DNA from 3 places in the Giesbergeria giesbergeri genome. Region 1 is predicted to be linked to each of the others. Evidence: predicted binding sites of a transcription regulator. Region 1 holds the regulator's gene; each other region holds the start of a gene.
What was found. Region 1 encodes sigma-54, which starts transcription at its own class of promoters, with help from an activator protein. Its sites were predicted from a motif close to TGGCANGNAANCTGCTTT; they were not measured.
Positions count from the first base shown of each region.

Region 1 (7,531 bases):
GCGTTCAGCGGCCCGGTCGTGGGCATTGCGCCCGGCACTGCCAGCGGCGGCAATCCGTTCGCCATAGGGGGGGTTGAGCAACATCAGGCCGGGCTGTGCGCAGGGGGGCATCCGCTGCAAGGCATCGCCACCGCGCAATTGCACGGCAGCGGCCACGCCTGCCCGCTCGGCATTGCGCTGGGCAAAATCGACCATACGGTGCGAGACATCGCTGCCAAAAATGGGCACTGGGCTGGCTTGTTCGGCACTAGCGGCTTCGTTCTTCAGGGCGTTCCAAACATGGGCTTGGAAGGGCAGGAGTTTTTCAAAGGCAAAGCGGCGGCGCATACCGGGGGCAATGCGGCAGGCGATTTGGGCAGCCTCGATCAGCACCGTGCCACTGCCGCAGCAGGGGTCATACAGGGGCAAGGGGGTCTCGCCCTCTGGGTTCCAGCCGGTGGCGGCAATCATGGCGGCGGCCAAAGTTTCTTTCAACGGCGCATCGCCTTTGTCTTCGCGCCAGCCACGTTTGAACAACGGCTCGCCCGAGGTATCGATATAAACGGTGGCTTGGTCGGTGGTCAGGTGCAGGTGGATACGCACATCGGGCCATTGGGTATTCACATCGGGGCGCACACCCGTTTTGGCGCGAAAGCGGTCAGCCACCGCATCTTTGATGCGCAAGGCAGCAAAGTTCAGGCTGGTCAGGGGGCTGTGTTGGGCCGTCACCTCGATTTTGAAACTCTGGCGTGGCGTGAACCAAATCTCCCAAGCCACGCTGGAGGCCATCTCGTACAAATCGTTTTCAGAGCGGTACGGACGGTGCGCCAATTGCACCAACACGCGCTGTGCCAGGCGGCAATGCAGGTTGAGCAGCAGTGCATCACGCCAAGAGGCGCGCAGCAACACGCCGCCCCGGCCTGTGAGCAGGTCGTGGCCGGTCAGGCCGGTGAGTTGGTGTACCTCATCGGCCAAAAAACCCTCAACGCCCGCCGCACAGGGCAGAAAAATTTGCAGTTGGTTCATGCTTGCCCCAACTTGGCTAGCAAAGCCGCAGGCAGCACACGCACTTTGTGGTCTTGTGGGTCGGTAAACACCAGCCCTTGCTTGCCCTTGGCGACGGCACGGCCTTGGCTGGCTTCGGTGATACGAAACACCAAATCAAAGCCGTATTTGTTGAAATCTGCCGGGGCCATCTCGATGCGCAAGGTCTCGCCATACAGGGCTTCAGACTGGTATTGCACCACCACATCACCCACCACCAGCGCCAGCCCTTCGGCATCGCGGTCGGTATAGCCCAACGAAGTAAAAAAGCGGGTGCGGGCCTCGCCCACCAGCGCCAGCAACTGGGCGTTGTCCAAGTGCTGGCCGTGGTTGATATGGCCGATGTAAATGGGCAGTTCGGTAGAAAAAGTGAACTGCGATGGCAGTTCAAAAACAACGCGGGCCATGTGACGCCACTCCTGAGCAAAAACAAAGCGCGATGGTCGCACAACGCAGCCACTCTCTGCTAAGCCATGCGCTTTAGCTCAGAATTCACCAAGCAGCAAACACCTATTGATTTCTGACGTTCTGTCACCGATAACACGGTCTCTTACTTCTTCTCGCATCACTCATACCCGTCCAGAGGCTTCTATGCTCCATACCCTACGAGTCCGACTGATCGGGATTTGCGTTGCCATTACCGTGGCGGCACTGTTTGCATTGGCTTTGGCCACTTTTGTTGTCGTGCGCAACAACACCCTTGACGCAATGGACGAGCGCATGGGCCAGTTGACACGCAACCATGCCAATGAATTGACCGAATGGGTCAAAGAGAAACAACGCATCACCAGCGCCCTCAAACTGGCGGTGGGCAAACCAGAGCCAGTGCCCTTATTGGAGGCCGCCAAGCAAGCAGGTGCCTTTGATGATGCCTATTTTGTCTATGCCGACAACCGGGCCATCTTTACGCACCCCATGCCAGAGGGCTATAGCGGCACGGGCCGCCCGTGGTATCAACAGGCAGTCCAGGTGGGCGGGCCAGCCCTGACCCCCGCCTATGTGGATGTCAGTACGGGCAAGCTCACCATCAGTTTTGTCGAGCCGGTAGGCCCACGAGGCCAACCCATTGCGGTGGTCGGCACCGATATGCACTTGGACACCATTGCACAAAAAGTCAGCGCCATCCGCCCCATGTCGCAAAGCTTTGCCTTCTTGGTGGATGGTGAGGGCAAGTTCTTGGCCCATGCCAAAGCAGAATACGCCCTCAAACCCATCTCTACCATTGCGCCCCAACTGGACATGACACTGCTGCGCCAATTGGCCGACCAAGGCGGTCGCGCTGGCATGGCCATCGATGGCACCGACCGACTGCTCTATGCAGCCAAAGTCGAGGGCACCCCTTGGTTGCTGGCGGTCGCCATTGACCGCGCACAAGCCACTGCCAGCGTGCGCAACCTGCTGCAGGTGGCTGCCAGCATCACCCTGCTCTGTATCGTGGTCGCGGTGGTGCTGGTGTCCATCGCAGTGAGCCACCAATTGCGCCGACTGGCCGTAGTGCGCGATGCACTGGCCGATATCGCCTCAGGAGAAGGTGATCTAACACGCCGCCTCGACACCCAAGGCAACGACGAACTGACGCACATTGCCCAAGCCTTCAACGACTTTGTCGGCAAAATTGCTGGGGTCTTGGTGCGCATCCGCCAATCCTCCGAGTCGGTGCGCCAAGCCACCCGAGAAATTGCCAGCGGCAACCAAGACCTGTCCTCCCGCACCGAACAGCAAGCCTCCTCACTGGGGCAGACCGCTGCGGCCATGGAGGAGCTCACCGCCACCGTACTGCAAAACGCCGAGAATGCCCGCCAGGCCAATCTGCTGGCCACCGAAACCTCGCAGGTAGCCACCCGTGGCGGCACAGTGGTGGGGCAGGTGGTGCAAACGATGGGGGGCATAGAAAACTCTGCCCGCAAGATTGTGGACATCATTGGCGTAATCGATGCCATCGCTTTCCAAACCAACATCTTGGCATTGAATGCCGCCGTGGAAGCAGCCCGGGCTGGCGAGCAAGGCCGGGGCTTTGCCGTAGTGGCTTCTGAAGTGCGCACTTTGGCCCAACGCAGCGCCACAGCGGCCAAAGAAATCAAGGCACTGATTGATGACTCCGTTACCCAAGTCAATGCGGGCAGTCAGTTGGTGCGTGATGCAGGCACCACCATTGAACAAGTGGTAGACAGCGTGCGCCGCATGACCACCCTCGTCGCCGAAATCAGCCACGCCAGCCAAGAACAAAGCAGCGGCATTGCTGCCATTGGTACCTCTATCAACCAGATGGACCAAGGCACACAACAAAATGCGGCCTTGGTAGAACAAGCCACAGCGGCAGCCCACGCCCTGCAACAGCAAGCCACACAATTGGCCGATGTGGTGGCAGAGTTCAAGCTCGATCACCAGCACGCCACAACACCCGCAGCACGGGCTGCACGCCCTGCAGCCTTGCTACGCTAACAGCCCATACCGGCATCGACCATGACCATCCACACCATCTTGAAAATGGGCGACCCGCGCCTGTGGCGCACGGCCCAGCCTGTTACGGCCTTCAACACCCCAGTGCTGCACCAGTTGGTAACGGACTTGCACGACACCATGCAGGCGGCCAATGGTGCCGGGTTGGCAGCGCCACAAATTGGCGTCCATTTGCAGGTGGTGGTCTTTGGCTCGCACTTGCCCAATCCGCGTTACCCAGATCGCCCCTTGGTGCCCCCCACTGTGTTGATCAACCCCGTGATTACCCCGCTGGATGCCGCCCAAGCCGAGGACTGGGAGGGCTGCCTGTCGGTGCCAGGGCTGCGGGGCCGGGTGCCCCGCTGGAGCCGCATCCGTTACACCGGCATGGACGTGCTGGGCCAGCCCATAGAGCGCATCGCCGAAGGCTTTCACGCCAGAGTGGTGCAACATGAGTGTGACCACCTGATAGGCACCCTGTATCCGCAACGGATGTCTGATTTGCGCCAGCTCGGCTTTACCGAAGTGCTGTTTCCCGAACTGCAGGCCGACGCCAACGATTAACCCCCACCGCCTCGCTACAGCGTTTTGCGCAGCGTGGCCGTGGGGATTTTTAATCCTTCACGGTATTTAGCCACCGTGCGACGGGCACACTCAATGCCCTGCTCTTTGAGCATTTCAGCCAATTGGTTGTCCGACAAGGGCTTGGCGGGGTTCTCGGCAGCAATAAACTGCTTGATCAACGCGCGCACAGCCGTGCTGGAGGCATTGCCACCACTGTCAGTGCCCAAGCCCGAGCCAAAAAAGTATTTCAGCTCGTAAGTACCCTGGGGGGTAGCCATGTATTTGGCTGTGGTCACCCGCGAGATTGTGGACTCGTGCAGGCCCAGCTCGTCGGCAATGTCGCGCAGCACCAGCGGACGCATGGCCAACTCGCCATGCACAAAGAAATTCTTTTGGCGCTCCACAATGGCTTGTGACACCCGCAAGATAGTGTCAAACCGCTGCTGAATGTTTTTGATAAACCAGCGGGCCTCTTGTAAACGCTGTTGCAAAGCCTGATGGCCTTCGTCTTGGCGACGGCCACGCAAGGCACCCGCATAAATGTCGTGGATGCGCAGGCGTGGCATCACTTCGGGGTTGAGTTGCACACTGAACTGGTGCCCCGCCTGACCATGCCCCATGCGGCGCACCAGCACGTCTGGGATGATGGCGTTGCGCTCTACCGAGATAAAGGGCCGCCCCGGACGCGGCTCCAGCCGGGCAATCAAGGCCATTGCTGCACGGGTTTGCTCCTCGGTGGCCCCACAGGTTTGGGCCAAGCGGCGCACATCGCGGCGGGCCAGCCCTTCCAGCGGCTGCTGGCAAATGCGCAGCGCCAATGCAATGGTCTCAGGCGGGATGGCAGGCGCAGGATGTGCGGCCAATGCTGCCAGTTGCAGTGTCAAGCATTCAGCCAAGTGGCGAGCCCCCACACCAGTTGGCTCCAGCGTTTGCAGCAAGTGCAAGGCCACCGTGAAATGGTGCAGCAGCTCCTCTATGTCATCGCTGTGCTCTTCACCCGCCAACCCTTGAGCCAAAGATTCCAGCGAATCCTCCAGATAACCGTCTTCGTTGAGTGATTCGATCAGAAAATACAGTGCGGCTTTATCCTCTGGAGACAAGCGCAAACCCACCGTTTGTCGGTGCAAGAATGCCGCCAGTGATTCATGACCATGTGCCAAATCTGTGGCACTGACATCCATTTCTTCGTCAGTGCCACGGCTGCAGGCCGGGGCATCGCCACCCCATTCACTATCGTCCGGGGCCATGTCCACACTGCCATCGCCCTCCCAGTCCAGCACTTCGGTGCTGCTGCTGTCACTGTTGCCCTGCTCTGCCTCTGTCAATGTGGCCTGACTGCTGTCTGCACTGCTGGTGCTGCTCACAGGGGCTGCCCAGTCGGCATATGGCTCCTCTGGCGGGGGCGTGTCGGCCTGCGCCAAACCAAACTCCTCGCGCGAGGCTTCGTCGGGGTTGCGCTCCAAAAAGGGGTTGTCCGCCAGCATCTGCTCGACTTCCTGGCCCAACTCCAACGTCGAGAGCTGCAACAGCCGAATAGACTGCTGCAACTGCGGCGTCAGGGTCAGGTGCTGCGATACACGCAGAGACAGGCCAGGTTTCATCGGCTCACATACGGAAATGTTCGCCCAGGTACACCCGACGCACCTCGGCGTTGTTGACAATCTCGGAAGGCGTCCCCTGTGCCAACACCCGACCATCACTGATGATGCAGGCGTGGTCACAAATGCCCAGCGTTTCGCGCACGTTGTGGTCGGTAATGAGCACGCCAATGCCGCGCGCTTTCAAAAAACCGATGATGCGCTGAATTTCAATCACGGCAATCGGGTCGATGCCTGCAAAAGGCTCATCCAACAGGATAAAACGCGGCTGCGTGGCCAAGGCACGGGCAATCTCGACCCGGCGCCGCTCGCCGCCAGACAATGCAAGCGCAGGAGAGTCTCGCAGATGGTCGACACGCAGCTCTTCCAACAAAGACTGCAAACGCTGCTCAACTTCGGCCTTGCTCAAAGACTGACCCGCGGCATTTTGTTGCAACTCCAGTACGGCACGCACGTTTTCTTGTACCGTGAGTTTGCGAAAGATAGACGCTTCCTGCGGTAGGTAAGACAACCCCAGACGTGAACGCTTATGGATAGGCATACGCACCACCGACTGCCCATCAATGCGAATATCACCCCCATCGCTGGGCAACAAACCAACGATCATATAAAACGAAGTGGTCTTGCCTGCACCATTGGGGCCCAGCAGACCGACTACCTCGCCTTTTTGCACAACCAGCGATACGTCCTTGACCACCTGGCGGCTGCCATAAGACTTGGCTAAATGCAGCACCTCCAATCGGCTATCCGTAGCTGCCTCGGTGGTGGCATGCGCGGGTGCGGCACTCATGGCTTGTCAGTACCCAGTGCAGAACTGGGGCGCAAAGGCAGAGCAGAAGCAGGTGCCACAGGAGAGGCCGGAGCTGTAGTCGCCTTTGGAGCCAGTATGGCACGCACACGTCCGCCCGACGTTGCTGACGCCCCCTCAGGGCTGCGCTGCTGACCATCCACACTGAACACATCCGTCAGGTTGTTGTAAACGATCACCGCCCCCGTGAGTTCATCTTGTAACTTGGCCCCTTGGTAACGGCGCAACTCGGCACGGCGCAATAGGCGCACGGTGTCGTTGTGGCCGTTGTATTCAATGCGTTCGCCTTCGCCCTCGACAAATTCTTCAGGGGCGCCGGGTGCGGTATCACGCTTTTGTCGGAAGAACGCCCGTTGGCCTGCTGCCGCCGTGACGGTACCAGACTGATAACCATCGGCATCTTGGCGCACTTCCAGACGCTCACCCCGCAGCACGATGGTACCTTTGGTCAGAACCACACGGCCCGTAAACACGCTGGTTTGCTGCAATTCGTCATGGCGCAGGGCATCGGCCTCAATGTTCATGGGCTGATGGCGGTCGGCCTTTTCAGCGTGCGCCAGCGTGAACGGGGCAGCAGCCAAACAGGCGAGCAGGGGGAGCGTGAAGAGGCGGTTCATCAAAAAAGGCACGAATCTTGCGGCGATTGTAGCGATGCCTGCCAGCCACAAAAAAGCCCGCCAAAGCGGGCCGTGGTTGCAGACGAAAGGGGGATGGCTCAACCCTTGACCGTTGTCAGGTGGTTGACCACCTGCAACATGGCTTGCAAGCCACCGGCCATCGTGCCATCGGTGTAGTAGCGGCCTGCCACCCCCATAGATGGCGTGCCTTCAACCCCATAGGCTTCTTGCAATTGCGTGGCGCGGCGCACTTGGTTAGCCACGCTGAAGGACTGGTACATCTCTTTGAATTTGGCCATGTCCAATTCGGGCTGCTTGGCAGCCCAGGCCATGATGTCGTCGTCCTTGGCCAGCTTCTGCTTTTCCACATGAATGGCGCGAAACGCACGGGCATGCAGAGCCTCGACTTTGCCCAGGCCTTCCAAGGTGTAATACAACTTTTGCGCTGGCACAAAGCTGGCATTGAAGGCCACCGGCACGCG
Region 1 covers NZ_BAAGYJ010000013.1:38,243-45,773, reverse strand. Annotated here, with positions in the region: gene ACYVB2_RS14945 (THUMP domain-containing class I SAM-dependent RNA methyltransferase) at 1-1,005, opposite strand, end outside; gene ACYVB2_RS14940 (acyl-CoA thioesterase) at 1,002-1,430, opposite strand; gene ACYVB2_RS14935 (methyl-accepting chemotaxis protein) at 1,615-3,465, shown strand; gene def (peptide deformylase) at 3,487-4,026, shown strand; gene ACYVB2_RS14925 (RNA polymerase factor sigma-54) at 4,041-5,627, opposite strand; gene lptB (LPS export ABC transporter ATP-binding protein) at 5,632-6,414, opposite strand; gene lptA (lipopolysaccharide transport periplasmic protein LptA) at 6,411-7,049, opposite strand; gene ACYVB2_RS14910 (thiol:disulfide interchange protein DsbA/DsbL) at 7,148-7,531, opposite strand, start outside.

Region 2 (7,531 bases), on a different contig from region 1:
CACTGCTGCCCCCGCGTTGCAGGCTCAATACGCTGTCTTGTGTGCTAACGATGCGCCCCAGCCCGCCGGGTAACACGCGCCACGATTGCTGGCCGTCGGTCAGGGCAAACACACGCAGCATGACTTCGCGCGGCACAATGCGTGGAGGCTGGGATTGGGCATCCCAAGTGGGCATTTGCGACAGGGGGATTTCTTGTTGCAGCGTAAATTCTTCGCCCGACTGGTGCAAACGCTCTAGCCAAGCGGCGCGCTCGTGGGCGTCTAATGTGCTGCATTGCAGCCCCGCAAACTGCCCATGCAACGCAGAGCCGGTGTAAGTGGGCTTGATGGCACATTGGGCCAGATGGGCGGTGGCCGATTGCAGTGCTGCATGTTCGCCACACCACCAGGTGGGCCACGATGGCAGTTGTAATTCCTCATTGAGCAGGCGGCGCGAGAGTTTGGGCATGAATCCCAGCATGCCCACAGATTCCAGAAAGGCCGATCCGGGCATGTTGGCCATGAGCAGGTTGCCGCTGCGCAGGGTTTGCAGCAAACCGGGCACGCCCAGCGATGAGTCGGCGCGCAACTCCAGCGGATCGCACCAAGCATCGTCCACCCGCTTGATGAGCACATGCACTGGCTCAAGGCCGCGCAATGTGCGCAAGAACAAGCGGTTGTCGCGCACGGTCAGGTCGTTGCCTTGCACCAGCGTGATGCCCAAATAGCGCGTCAGGTAGGCTTGTTCAAAATAGGTTTCGTTGTAGGGGCCGGGGGTGAGCAGGGCGATGTGGGCATCGGCCCCGGCGGGTGACATGCTGCGCAAACCGTCAATCAGCGCCCGGTAGCTCGAGGCCAGACGTTGTACCTGCAAAGAGTCAAACGCCTGCGGAAACAGCCGCGAGATAGACAGGCGGTTCTCCAGCGCATAACCCAGCCCCGAGGGGGCTTGGGTGCGTTGCGCAGCCACGGCCCAGCGGCCATCGGGGCCACGGGCCAAGTCAAACGCACACACTTGCAGGCGGTTGCCGCCCACTGGGGCCAGACCGTGCAGTGTGCGCAGGTAGCCCGGATGGCCTTGCACCAGAGCCGCTGGCAACAAACCATCGCGCAGCAATTCTTGGGGGCCATAGACGTCTTGCAGGGTGTGTTCCAGCAGGCGCACCCGCTGCAATACACCCGCCTCGATATGGCGCCACTCGTCGGCTTGCACGATCAGTGGGAACAAATCCAGCGACCAAGGCCGTTGTGGGTTGCTGCTGTCGGCATAGACGTTGTAGCTGACACCGTTGTCGCGGATTTGCTGCTCCAAACTGGTCTGGCGGCGGTTCAGATCGGCCAGGTTCTGTGTGCCCGGATGGGAGAAGAACTGCCGCCAGGCTGGCGCCATAGTGGTGTCTGTGCTGTCGTCATGGGGCAGGCCAGTGCCACCACGCAGTTCGTCGTAATGCCCCGGCAGGGCCGGGGCTGCCATGGACAGTGCCAGATCGGCGGTGGAGGCTTCAGGGGCTGCCGCCACCGGGGACAGGGGAGAGAGAATCGTCACGTCAAAAGTTTTCAGGTACAGGGCGCGGCCTCACGCGGGGTTAGCGCGTGCGGCGCAAATCCAGTGTGAACGGGAATTCGCGGCTGCCGGGCAGTTCGATGGTGGCGGGCGGCACTTGCATTGCGCCAGGGGTATGCCCCATGCGGAAGAAGCGTGCCAAGCGTCGACTTTCGGCCTCATAGGCGTTGACCGGAAAAACGTCGTAGCTGCGACCGCCAGGATGGGCGACATGGTACTGGCATCCGCCGACCGAGCGTTTCATCCAGGTGTCTAGGATATCGAAGGTCAGTGGGGCGTGCGTATCGATGCTGGGGTGCAGGCTCGACGGTGGGTTCCAGGCCTTGTAACGTACCCCGGCCACATATTCGCCAGCGACACCTGTGGATTGCAAGGGCAGCGGCTGGCCGTTGCAGGTGATGACGTAGCGGCTTTGGTTCAGCCCACTGACACGCACTTCTATGCGTTCTAAAGAGGAGTCGACATAGCGCACGGTGCCCCCGGCAGAGCCTTCCTCTCCCATGACGTGCCACGGCTCTAGCGCGGTGCGCAGGGTCAGCTCGATGCCCATGCTGTGCACCTGCCCCACCCGTGGGAAGCGGAACTCAAAGTGGGGTGCAAACCACGCATCGTCAAAAGCAAAACCGGCTTGGCGCATGTCGGCCAGCACATCAGAGAAGTCCATCTGCACAAAGGTGGGCAGCAGGCAGCGGTCATGCAGTTCGGTGCCCCAGCGGGTGGCGGGGGCCAGATAGGGCTGATCCCAGAAGCGGGCTACCAGTGCGCGCAGCAGCAATTGCTGCACGATGCTCATGCGGGCGTGCGGCGGCATCTCAAAGGCGCGCAATTCCAACAGGCCCAAACGGCCCGTGCTGCTGTCGGGTGAATAGAGCTTGTCGATGCAGAACTCGCTGCGGTGGGTGTTGCCAGTGACATCGATCAGGATGTTGCGCAGTGTGCGATCGACCAACCACGGTGGCATGTCTTGACCAAACTTTTGCCGATTGGCATGGATTTCTTGCAGTGCAATTTCCAATTCATACAACTGGTCGTTGCGCGCCTCATCTACGCGTGGGGCTTGGCTGGTGGGGCCAATGAACATGCCGCTGAACAGGTAGCTCAGGCTGGGGTGGTTGTGCCAATACAAGATCAGGCTGGCCAGCAGTTCAGGGCGCCGCAAAAAGGGGCTATCTGCCGGGGTGGCCCCGCCGAGCACAAAGTGGTTGCCACCGCCGGTGCCAGTGTGGCGGCCATCGGTCATAAACTTTTCGGCGCACAGGCGCGACTCGTGGGCTGCTTGGTAGAGGAACTCGGTGTGTTGCACCAGCTCCCCCCAGTGGTGGGCTGGGTGGATGTTGACTTCAATCACGCCGGGGTCAGGGGTGACTTGCAGCAGCTTTAGGCGCGGGTCACGCGGTGGTGGATAGCCTTCCAGCACGATTTGTACGCCCAGCTCTTCTGCCGTGGCCTCAATGGCGGCCAAGAGGCGCAGGTAATCCTCGAGCCGTTGCAGTGGTGGCATAAATACATACAGCCCCCCCCCGTCATGGGCAAAGTTGCAGCCATGTTCACGTTCGGCCTTGGGGCCATTGGCGCGCATGGGGTCGCGTGCTTCGACGCAGATGGCAGTGCGTGTAGTCCAGTGGGCCGATTCAAAACGCTGGGGCACATGGCTGGGCATGACCGTTGCGTGCGAGGGGGACTGGTTTCGGCCATCGTGCAGCAGCGGGGCATGGCTGTCGGTGTGGCCTTGGCCTTGCACGGCTACGCTGCCCCCTTCGGCAAAACCGCCCCCTACGCTGTGCGGTGCGTATTGGGCGCGCAGCTGGGTGGCTGGTGGCAAGCTGCTGCGGGGGGCAAAGGGGTCTTGTTCGATCAGATAGGGGTAGTCTGCTTGGCTGACCCAAGGCAGGGTGTCCAGTGGCAGGCGGTAGCCCATGGGGGAGTCGCCCGGAATGAGATACATGCGCCCATCACGGAAAAACCACGGGCCGCTGCTCCAGAGGGTGTGGTGGTCATCGGCACCGGGGTTGGCTTGCAGTGGCAGCACATAGCCAATCACGCTGTCGAGCTTTTGATCGAACACCCGGCGCAGGCGCATACGCTCCATCTCATCATCGAGTCGGGAGTCAAACGGATCGACATTGATGGGCAGACGGCGCTCGCGCCAGAGGTAATACCAAGTGTCCTCATAGCCGGGGGTGATGTGCTGGCCGTCCAGGCCTAGTTTGCCCGCCAGTGTTTGTGTAAAGCGGCTGGCATCTTCGCTGGTGTAGTGTTGCGTTTGGCGCTCGTCGGCAAACAGGGCTGGGTTGTGCCAGACGGGTTCGCCGTCTGCCCGCCAGTAGATGGACAGCGCCCAGCGCGGCAGTTGTTCACCGGGGTACCACTTGCCTTGACCGAAGTGCAAAAAGCCGCCCTGCCCGTATTCGGTGCGCAGCTTATGCACCAACTCGGTGGCATAGCCGCGTTTGGTGGGGCCGAGGGCATCGGTGTTCCATTCTGGTGCATCACGGTCGTGGACGGACACAAAAGTGGGCTCACCGCCCATCGTCAGGCGCACATCCCCGGCGTCTAGCACCTGATCGACCAGATCGCCCAGCGCCAGCACCTCGCTCCACTGCTCTTCGCTATAGGGCTTGGTGACGCGCGGCGACTCATAAATGCGCGTCAGTTCCATCGTGTGCTGGAACTTTACTTCGCACTCGTCCAGACCGCCCTCAATCGGTGCAGCGCCCGAAGGGCGTGGCGTGCAGGCCAGCGGAATATGGCCTTCACCGGCCAGCAGACCCGAAGTGGGGTCAAGGCCAATCCAGCCTGCACCGGGCAAATAGACTTCGCACCAAGCGTGCAGGTCGGTAAAGTCCACTTCAGTGCCGCTGGGGCCATCGAGCGATTTGACATCGGGCTTGAGCTGAATCAGGTAGCCCGAGGCAAAGCGGGCCGCCAGCCCCAAGTGGCGCAGCAACTGCACCATCAGCCAGGCGCTATCGCGGCAGGAGCCAGAGCGTTTGGTGAGGGTCTCTTCGGGGGGTTGCACACCGGGCTCTAGCCGAATCAGATAACCAATGTCGCGTTGCAGGCGGGTGTTCAGATCCACCAAAAAATCTATCGTGCGCCGGGGGCTGCGGTCTATTTGGGCCAAATAAGCGGCCAGCAATGGTGTGATGGGGTCGGTGGCTAGATAGGGGGCCAGCTCCTCGGTGGTAGCGGCGTTGTAACCAAACGGAAACTGCTCGGCCTCTGGCTCCAAAAAGAAGTCAAACGGGTTGTAGACCGCCATCTCCACCACCAAATCCACCGTCACTTTGAACTCGGTGGTTTTCTCTGGAAAAACAAACCGTGCTTGGTAGTTGGCAAAGGGGTCTTGCTGCCAGTTGATGAAGTGCTGCGCTGGCTCTACGCGCAGCGAGTACGACACCACCTTGCTGCGGCAGTGCGGTGCAGGCCGCAGGCGAATCAACTGTGGCCCCAAATTGATGGGACGGTCGTATTGGTAGTGGGTAACGTGGTGTAGGGCAGCGTGTATCGACATAAGAGCAAAAGGGGATAGGGTTTTTGCAGGCACGCCCCAAGGCGCGTTGTAACAGCCCCTCAAGCAAAAGCTGCGCCAACACAACGTGTGGGAAGCTGGCCCACTCCTTGCTTAAAGCCTCGGCAGGAGAAAACACCATGCTGAAATTCGACGAGATGTACGCCACGCTGCCCCCTTTGCCACACGGGGGCGGGCAGGTGCAACAACAGGGTTTGCGGTGTGGCACCGATGTGCGCTCCGGTTACGCTGCCTATGCCCAATGGCTAGAGCGGCAGACGGAGGCGGCCATGCGTGCGCGCCGTGAAGAGGCGGAAATGATCTTCCGCCGCGTGGGCATCACCTTTGCGGTGTATGGTGCCAAGGATGAAGATGGCGCCGGCACCGAGCGCCTGATTCCGTTTGACCTCATTCCGCGCATCATTCCGGCGCAAGAGTGGAGCCAGATGCAAAAAGGGCTGGTGCAGCGGGTCACGGCACTGAACCGCTTTATTCACGACGTCTACCACGACCAAGAAATCCTCAAGGCGGGCGTGATTCCGCGTGAGCAGGTGGTCAACAATGCCCAGTTTCGCCCCGAGATGATGGGGGTCAACGTTCCCAACAATGTCTATTCGCACATCAGCGGTGTCGATATTGTGCGCGCCCCCGACAGCGCCGGTAACGGCCAATACTACGTGCTCGAAGACAACCTGCGCGTGCCCAGCGGCGTGAGCTACATGCTCGAAAACCGCAAGATGATGATGCGCTTGTTCCCAGAGCTGTTCAGCCAAAACCGCATCGCCCCAGTGGCGCACTACCCCGATCTGCTGCTGGAGACCTTGCGCGCCAGCGCCCCCACGGGCGCTTCCGACCCCAACGTGGTGGTGCTCACCCCCGGCATGTACAACAGCGCCTATTTTGAACATGCCTTCTTGGCACAGCAAATGGGCGTGGAGTTGGTGCAGGGCCAAGACCTGTTTGTGCGCGATGGCTTTGTCTATAAGCGCACCACGCAAGGGCCAGAGCGTGTGGATGTGATTTACCGCCGTGTGGACGATGACTTCCTTGACCCGGCGGTCTTCCGTGCCGATTCGGCCTTGGGTTGTGCGGGCCTGATGGACGCCTACCGGGCGGGCCACGTCAGCATTTGCAATGCGGTGGGCACCGGGGTGGCCGACGATAAATCCATCTACCCCTATGTGCCCAAGATGATTGAGTTCTATCTGGGTGAGAAGCCCATCCTCAACAACGTGCCCACTTGGATGTGCCGCAAGCCCGAAGACCTGCAATATGTGCTGGCTAACCTGAAAGATTTGGTGGTGAAAGAAGTGCATGGCGCGGGCGGCTACGGCATGTTGATTGGCCCCACCGCCACGCAGGCCGAGATTGCCGAATTTGCCCAGGTGCTGCGTGCCAACCCGGCGGGCTATATCGCCCAACCCACGCTCAGTCTGTCGAGCTGCCCCACTTTTGTCGAGCAAGGCATTGCGCCGCGCCACATTGACCTGCGCCCCTTTGTCCTCAGTGGCAAAACGGTGCAGATGGTGCCCGGTGGCTTGACGCGGGTGGCCCTCAAAGAAGGCTCCTTGGTGGTCAACTCCTCCCAAGGGGGCGGCACCAAAGACACCTGGATCATGGAAGTTTGAGAGGAGTATGGATGTTGTGCCGAACCGCTGACCACCTTTTCTGGATGTCCCGCTACATGGAGCGGGCCGAGAATACCGCCCGCATGCTCAATGTGGGCTACGAAACTGCGCTGCTGCCGCAATCGGCTGCTGTAGCGCAAACCAACTGGCAGGGGCTGCTGTCCATCAGTGAGCTGATCCCGGCTTATCAGGCTAAACATGGCGAGATCACTGCCCGCAATGTGTTGCAGTTCATGGTGGCGGACGAGAGCAATCCGGCCTCTATCTTGTCTTGTTTGCGTGCTGCGCGCGAAAATGCCCGTGCTGTGCGTGGCTCCCTGACCACCGAAGCCTGGGAAATGCAAAACCAGACTTGGCTAGAAGTGAACCGGCTGCTGCGCAGCGGCCAGTTGGAAGCCGATCCGGGGCAGTTCTTTGAGTGGGTGCGCTTTCGCTCCCATCTCTCGCGGGGGGTGACTTTGGGCACCATGCTGGCCGATGAGGCGCTGCATTTTCTGCGTTTGGGCACCTTTTTGGAGCGGGCCGACAACACGGCACGCCTGCTGGACGCCAAGTTTCATGCCTTGGACAGTGAGTTCCACGGCACCGACAATGGCCGCGACCAAGAGTACGACTTCTACCACTGGAGCGCCGTGCTCGGGAGCTTCTCGGCCTTTGAGATCTATCGCAAGGTGTACCGCGATGGCATTCGCCCCGAGCGTGTGGCCGAGTTGTTGATCTTGAACCCGTCGATGCCGCGCTCCTTGTTGGCCTGTATGTTGGAAGTACGGCAAAACCTCGACCGGGTGGCCAACGGCCAGTCACAGGAAACCCAGCGTTTGGTGGGCCGCCTGCTGGCCGATTTGCAGT
Region 2 covers NZ_BAAGYJ010000007.1:23,621-31,151, forward strand. Annotated here, with positions in the region: gene ACYVB2_RS11685 (circularly permuted type 2 ATP-grasp protein) at 1-1,453, opposite strand, end outside; gene ACYVB2_RS11690 (transglutaminase family protein) at 1,566-5,057, opposite strand; gene ACYVB2_RS11695 (circularly permuted type 2 ATP-grasp protein) at 5,195-6,682, shown strand; gene ACYVB2_RS11700 (alpha-E domain-containing protein) at 6,694-7,531, shown strand, end outside.
Region 2: a site for sigma-54 is predicted at 5,118-5,135, ahead of ACYVB2_RS11690 (transglutaminase family protein). Genes of this name have one in related genera too.

Region 3 (7,531 bases), on a different contig from region 1:
ATGCAGCACGGCAGGAGCTGGTGCGTTTGTCGGTGCGTGCCAATCAGGCGCAAGAACTCCTAGAGGAAAATGAGCGCCTGCGCAAGTTGCTCGACTTACAAGAGCGTCTAGACCTTCCGGCCCATGCGGCCCAGATTCTTTACGACACTACCGACCCCTATACCCGCCGTGTGGTGGTCAATCGGGGCCAGATGCAGGGTGTGGTGCAGGGCTCGCCGGTGGTCGATGCCGCAGGTGTTTTGGGGCAGGTCACCCGTGTCTATCCTTTTTTGAGCGAAGTGACCCTGTTGGTCGATCGTGAACAGGCTATTCCGGTGCTCAATACCCGCACTGGTGCCCGTGGCGTTGCCTATGGCGACCCAGTAGCCAGCCATGGTGGTGGGTTGGAGTTGCGTTTTGTAGCGGCCAATGCCGATGTGCAAGAGGGCGATCTGCTTTCAACCAGTGGTATGGACGGTGTTTACCCAGCAGGGCTGCCGGTGGCTAAGGTGGTGCGCGTAGAGCGCCGAGCCGATTCGGCCTTTGCCCGCATCTACTGCAAACCCCAGGCCCAGGTAGAGGGGGCGCGCCATGTCATGTTGATCACGCCAGTCGATGATGTGCCGCCCCGTCCGCAGCCCGAACCAGCGGCTGCCCCCAAATTGGGAGCCCACCGATGATCATGCCGCGTGGGCAGCCATTGCTGCTGCCAGCCAATCCCGTATTCATGACCGTCAGTTTGCTGGTGGGCTTGGTGTTAAACATGCTGCCATTGGGGCAAGTGCTCTGGGTGCCAGATGTGCTGCTGATTTTGTTGGCCTTTTGGGGCATCCACCAACCCGACCGCATTGGCATGGGGGTGGCCTTCATGCTGGGGTTGTGCATGGATGTCCAGCAGTCTTCCCTGTTGGGCCAACATGCCTTGGCGTATGCCGCGTTGATGTTTGGCACCAGTCTGGGGCATCGGCGTTTGTTGTGGTTCAAGCCTTGGGTGCAGGCACCACAAATGTTGGGTTTATTTGCCGGAGTGCATGCGCTGCAACTGCTGATTCGTCTGCTCTCTGGTGGTGGTTTTCCGGGGGTAGAGGTGGCAATCGCTCCTTTGCTAGAGGCGCTGCTGTGGCCTCTGGCCAGTTGGGTGCTACAGGCGCCACAGCGCCGCCCCCCCGACAGGGATGCGAACCGCCCTTTATGACCCGGGTTGTCTGTCTGTGTACCAAGGCGGGTCGTCATGACTGAATTGCGCAATGCCCAGATGGATACTGCGCGTTTCCGTGCGCGGGTGGTGGTGGTGGGGCTGACGGTATTGTTGGCCTTTGCCTTGGTGGTTGCCCGTCTGGTGTTTTTGCAGGTGGTGCGCCATGCGGATCTGGCCGAGCAGGCCGAAAGCAATCGCACCGCGGTGCTGCCAGTGGTGCCCAATCGGGGTTTGATTCTGGATCGCAATGGCGTGGTGTTGGCTACCAACTATGCCGCCTATACCCTGGAAATCACCCCATCCAAGGCAGGTAATTTGGACAAGACCATTGAGGCGCTGTCTGAAGTGGTGGAAATCCATCCGCGCGATAAGCGCCGCTTTAAGCGGCTGCGCGAGGAGTCACGCAGTTTTGACTCTTTGCCTATCCGCACCCGATTGACCGATGAGGAGGTGGCCCGTTTTGTGGCCCAACGTTACCGTTTTCCGGGCGTGGATGTGAAGGCGCGGTTGTTTCGCAACTACCCGTTGGGGGATGTGGCCAGCCACGCCATTGGCTACATTGGCCGTATCAACCAAAAAGAAAAAGAACGCATTGAAGAGTCTGAGGAACAGTCTAATTACCGGGGCACCGAATACATTGGTAAGTTGGGCATAGAACAGAGTTTTGAGCCCCAACTGCATGGGGTGACGGGCGTGGATCAAATGGAGACTTCTGCTGGGGGGCGGGCAGTGCGCCGACTCAACAGCTTTCCGGCCACACCGGGCCACACCGTGGCGCTGACACTGGACATCAAGTTGCAGATGATGATCGAAGAGTTGTTTGGCGAACGCCGTGGTGCCTTGGTGGCGATAGATCCGCGCAATGGTGAGGTGCTGGCCTTGGTAAGCAAGCCGACCTTCGACCCCAATCTGTTTGTAGAGGGGATTGACCAAGAAAACTGGACGGCATTGAATGAATCGATTGACCGGCCCTTGCTCAACCGCGCCCTGCGTGGCACCTATCCACCGGGGTCTACCTACAAGCCCTTTATGGGCTTGGCGGCCCTAGAGACGGGCAAGCGCACACCGGGCACCATTGTTCATGACGGTGGTTCTTGGACTTTTGGGGGGCACACCTTCCGTAGCCACGGCGACCACGGGTTAGGGGCCGTAGATCTGCACCGCAGCATTGTGCAGTCCAGTAACGTCTACTACTACCAATTGGCCAATGACATGGGGGTCGATGCCATGCACGACTTCATGAAGCCCTTGGGTTTTGGGCAGCTCACTGGCATTGATTTGAATGGCGAGTTGCGCGGGGTGCTGCCCAGCCAAGAGTGGAAGCGCAAAACCTACCGCCGCCCCGAGCATAAAAAATGGTATGCCGGTGAGACCATCTCCTTAGGTATTGGGCAGGGGTATAACAATTTCACCATGCTGCAACTGGCCCACGCTACAGCCACACTGGCCAATGGGGGCACCCAGCACCGACCGCATCTGGGCATGGCCACCATTGATGCAGTAACCCGTGAGCGTCGCCCACTGCCGCAGCCGCCCTCGGTGCCATTGGGCTACAAGCCTGCCCATATCGATGTGATCCGACGGGCTATGGTGGGCGTTACGCAGGGTGGCACCTCTACCAAGGTCTTTGCTGGAGCCCGTTATTTGTCGGCAGGCAAAACGGGCACAGCACAGGCCGTGACGATTGGTCAGAAAGACAAATACAACGCGGCCCGTTTGCAGGAGCGCCAGCGTGACCATGCCCTCTATATTGCTTTTGCGCCTGCCGACAACCCTCAGATTGCCTTGGCCGTGATTGTGGAGAATGCTGGCTTTGGTGGTGCCCAGGCAGCGCCCATTGCCCGCCGGGTGTTCGATTACTGGCTGCTGGGCGAATACCCCAGTGAGCAAGATATTGCTGCTGTGCGCAAAGGGCAAGCAATGGCACCACTGGGTGAGCCTCGTTCTGTGGCGGACATCAGCCTGCCCGAGCGTTGAGCCGCCAAGCCCACCTTAGCGTATGAAGGCGTCGTAGCCTGTCTTGAGGATGAGGGCGCTGACCACGGCCATGAAAATGCCGCGCACAAACCCTGCACCGTGGCGCAAAGCCATCCAAGTGCCTAGCAGGCTGCCCAGCACATTGGCCACGGCCAGTGGCACGGCCAGATGCCACCAGACATGGCCTTTGACTGAGAACAGGATCAACGCGGCCACATTGGTCGCCACGTTGAGCACCTTGGCCGAGACCGAGGCATTCAAAAAGTCATAACCCAGCACACGCACAAACAAAAAAACAAAGAAGCTGCCAGTGCCTGGCCCAAAAAAGCCATCGTAGAAGCCTATGCCCGCACCAATCAGACTGGCAGCCCAGCATTCACGCTGGGCTGCTAGCCGAGGTGCATGGTGGCGGCCCAAATCTTTCTTCATCAGGGTGTATGCCAGCACAGCCAGCAAGATCAGTGGCAGCAACTTGCGCAGAAAATCGGGCGATAGCACCGTGACCGCCCAAGCACCAGCAAAGGCACCGACAAATCCGGCCAATGAGGCTGGCAGCAGGGCTGACCAGCGCACCTGTACCCGTCGGCTGTATTGCCAGCTGGCAATCGCCGTCCCCCAGACAGCCGCCGCCTTGTTGGTGCCCATCAGCGTGGCTGGTGCAGTGGTGGCAAAGGTGGCAAACAGGGCAGGCAGCAACACCAAGCCGCCACCCCCCACGATGGCATCTACAAACCCAGCCAGTAACGAGGCCAGCGTAACAACAAACCATTCCATGCCCAGATTGTCCCACCAGGACAAAAAAAAGGCGCTGACATGGAGTCAGCGCCTCGGAAGGGGGGTGCATCTCATAACGGATGCTTGAAAAATATGGTTGTGGCTTTGTGGTTTGTCTCCTCAGCCCCTCGTTGGGCGCATTGCAATGCGCCGTCGAGTGCCGTTAATGTAGCCGCCCGCACCGCTGCGGTGCATTGGGGGTTTCCCTGCCCCTGTTCTGGGGCGCAAGAGCGCCCATTTTCTTGGATACCCCCCTGCTTGGGCCTGGCATGGCTTGTGCAGTACCCACGGTACTACTACATCCACACAGGGAGAACGATGGTCATGCAAACAAGACGATACAAGGCCGGGTCGATCATGCTGTGGGCGCTGGGGATGCTGCTGGCCTGGGAGCCTGCCAGCGCACAAATGGCCTCTGCCCCAGTCCGCCCGATGTTGGTGGTGCAAGATACTTTGCACGATGCCGATACGGTTTGGGTACTGGTTTCGACGGCACTGGTGTTGTTGATGGCTTTGCCTGGGATTGCCTTGTTCTATGCGGGCATGGTGCGGCGCAAAAATGTGCTGAACACAATGGCCAGTGTGCTGGGCATTGCTTGTTTGGTGAGCCTGCTCTGGTTTGCGGTGGGCTATTCTTGGGCCTTTACACCCGGTTCCCCTTGGCTGGGGGGTGATGCACGCTTATGGTTTGCTGGTCTGGATTACCAGATGGGGACGGGCCAAGTGGCCGTCAGTCATGTGGCCCCCCATATTCCAGAGTCGGTATATGCGATGTTCCAACTCGCCTTTGCCATCATCACCGCCACACTGGTGGTGGGCGCCTTGGTAGAGCGCATGCGGTTTTCTGCCCTGTTGCTGTTCATGTCGTTGTGGACGTTGTTGGTCTATGCACCAATTGCCCATTGGGTTTGGGAGCCAGGAGGCTGGTTGGCCCGTATGGGGGCACTGGACTTTGCGGGGGGTGCGGTGGTGCATATCAACGCCGGTGTGGCCGGGCTGGTGTGTGCGTGGTTTCTGGGGCCGCGCAAGGGTTATGGCCGCGAAGCTTTCGAGCCCTACAACTTGGGCTTGACGATGGTGGGGGCCAGCCTGCTGTGGGTGGGTTGGTTTGGCTTTAATGCAGGCTCGGCGCTGTCGGCGGGGGGGCGTGCCGGTTTGGCGCTGGCAGTCACCCACATTGCAGCAGCCGCTGGTGCTGTGGCCTGGATGTTGGGCGAGGCTGTGGTGCGCGGCCGCGGCTCGCTGTTGGGCCTGTGTTCTGGGCTGGTGGCAGGGTTGGTCGCCATTACCCCCGCAGCGGGGTTTGTGACTCCCGCAGCAGCATTGCTGATTGGCGGTGTAGCAGGGTTGGCTTGCTACTGGGGTGCCACCGGGCTCAAGCGCCTGCTGCGCACAGACGATTCTTTGGACGTGTTTGGCGTGCACGGCATTGGCGGCATTGTGGGTGCCTTGCTGACTGGGGTGTTGGCCGACAAATCGATTGGGGGCGTTGAGGGCAGTTTGCTCACACAAATGCTCAGCGTATTGGCGGTGATGGCTTACAGCTTGGTGGCCACTGCGCTGTTGCTGTGGCTGACCCGTTTGGTGGTGGTGGATTTGCGCGTGGATGCACAGGATGAATGGACTGGGTTGGACATTTCCTTGCACCGCGAGCGTCTGGGTAGCTAGCAAAGGAGTTCCACTGATGAGCGATACCGATGTGATGGCGATTGCCGCCCATATGCATGTGTTGTTGCGGCGTAAAACGGGCCGGGTGACCGATACCGAATGGATGGCCTGCAACTTGGAATATGCCCAAGCAATCGTCCGTTTTGCCCGTGAGCGGGCACAGACGGATCACCTGCCCGAGCTGGCTGATTGGGCGCAGCGGTTGGAGCAAGCTATGCTCCCGACCACGCACACTCCTGTGCAGAGCCAGCCATTGCTGCATCCCAGTGCGCTTTTGCTGCACCGGTCAGATGCCGAACCTGTAGTGCCTGCACCCATGGCCCCCCGTTATGTAGGGGGTATTCGTTAGCGCGGGCAAGCCAGCAGGCCCACGAAGGCAGAGGTGACGGTGGCAATGGTCGTGGCAGTGGCGCTACCATCTACCCTGTCTATTTTCTGGTTTCTTGGTTGCCTGCCCTTTTTGCCTGCCTATGTCTGACGCTCCGCCCCGCCTGCTATGCACCGACAGCCCCGAAGGGCCGTGGGTGCAGTTGTTTGGCCGTTGGGGGGCCGCAGCCTTGGGCGAGCGAGCGCAATGGCGGGCTTTGTTGGCCCAATGGGCATCATTGCCAACCACCCCCGGTTTGGGTTGGGATTTGCGGGGGCTAGAGTGGCTCGATCATGTGGGCGCGCAATGGCTCTGGCACCAGTGGGGCCATGTTTGGCCGCAGCGATTGATGGTGCATGAGCACCATCGCAGCCTGTTGGAGCGGGCGGCACACTACAGCACCCCACCACCGCCAGTGCCACCGTGGCGCTTGGCAGACCAAATTGATCGGTTGGGCGTGTTGGTGTTGCATGGCCTTGACCATGCCCGGCATTTGCTGCAACTGGTGGGGCAGTTGTTGCTCGACAGTCTGTACCTGTTGCGCAAGCCCTACCGCACGCCGTGGCGTGATGTGTCGGGCCATTTGTACCGTATGGGCGCAATGGCTTTGCCCATCACGGCGTTGGTGGGTTTTTTGATTGGTGTGGTGCTGGCGTATTTGATGAGCCTGCAACTGCGTCAGTTTGGTGCAGAGGCGTTCATCGTCAATATTTTGGGTATTTCCTTGATTCGGGAGCTGGGGCCAATGCTGGCGGCCATCTTGGTGGCTGGGCGTTCGGGTTCGGCCATCACAGCGCAGATTGGCGTGATGCGCGTGACGGAAGAATTGGATGCCATGCGCGTGATGGGCATCCCACATGGTTTGCGGCTGGTCTGGCCCCGGGCCTTGGCCTTGGGCATTGCCATGCCGCTGATTGCGGTTTGGACGACACTGGCAGCACTGGCCGGTGGTATGTTGGCGGCTGATTTGGCCTTGGGTATTTCGCCTGGTTATTTTTACCAAGCACTGCCAACAGCGGTGGGGCTGGGCAATCTGTGGTTGGCACTGTCTAAATCGGTTGTTTTTGGTGTCTTGATTGCCCTGATTGGTTGCCATTGGGGGTTGCGTGTCAAGCCCAATACACAAAGCTTGGGAGAGGGCACTACGGCCTCGGTGGTGACGGCCATCACGATGGTCATCATGGTGGATGCGCTGTTTGCCGTGCTGTTCAAAACGGTAGGCTTTGCCTGATGTCGATCATGTCTATCCCCGCCCCTGCACCAGTGGTGCGCATCGACCGCCTCTGGAGCGTTTTTGGTAAGGGCGAGGCCGCCTTCAGCGTGCACCAAGATCTGGATTTGACGGTACAACCCGGTGAGATGCTGGCACTGGTGGGGGGCTCTGGTACAGGCAAGACGGTGTTGCTGCGCCAGATACTGGGGCTGGCCCAAGCGGCCCGTGGCACCGTGACGGTGCTGGGGCGCCCAGCCCGAGAGATGGGTGGCACTGGGGCCGCCAGTCGCGTGGGAATGCTGTTCCAGCATGGGGCATTGTTTTCGGCCTTTAATGTGTTGGAGAACATTGCTTT
Region 3 covers NZ_BAAGYJ010000011.1:54,092-61,622, reverse strand. Annotated here, with positions in the region: gene mreC (rod shape-determining protein MreC) at 1-659, shown strand, start outside; gene mreD (rod shape-determining protein MreD) at 656-1,174, shown strand; gene mrdA (penicillin-binding protein 2) at 1,211-3,154, shown strand; gene ACYVB2_RS14085 (sulfite exporter TauE/SafE family protein) at 3,170-3,928, opposite strand; gene ACYVB2_RS14080 (ammonium transporter) at 4,304-5,596, shown strand; gene ACYVB2_RS14075 (hypothetical protein) at 5,613-5,945, shown strand; gene ACYVB2_RS14070 (MlaE family ABC transporter permease) at 6,067-7,194, shown strand; gene ACYVB2_RS14065 (ABC transporter ATP-binding protein) at 7,203-7,531, shown strand, end outside.
Region 3: a site for sigma-54 is predicted at 4,194-4,211, ahead of ACYVB2_RS14080 (ammonium transporter). Genes of this name have one in related genera too.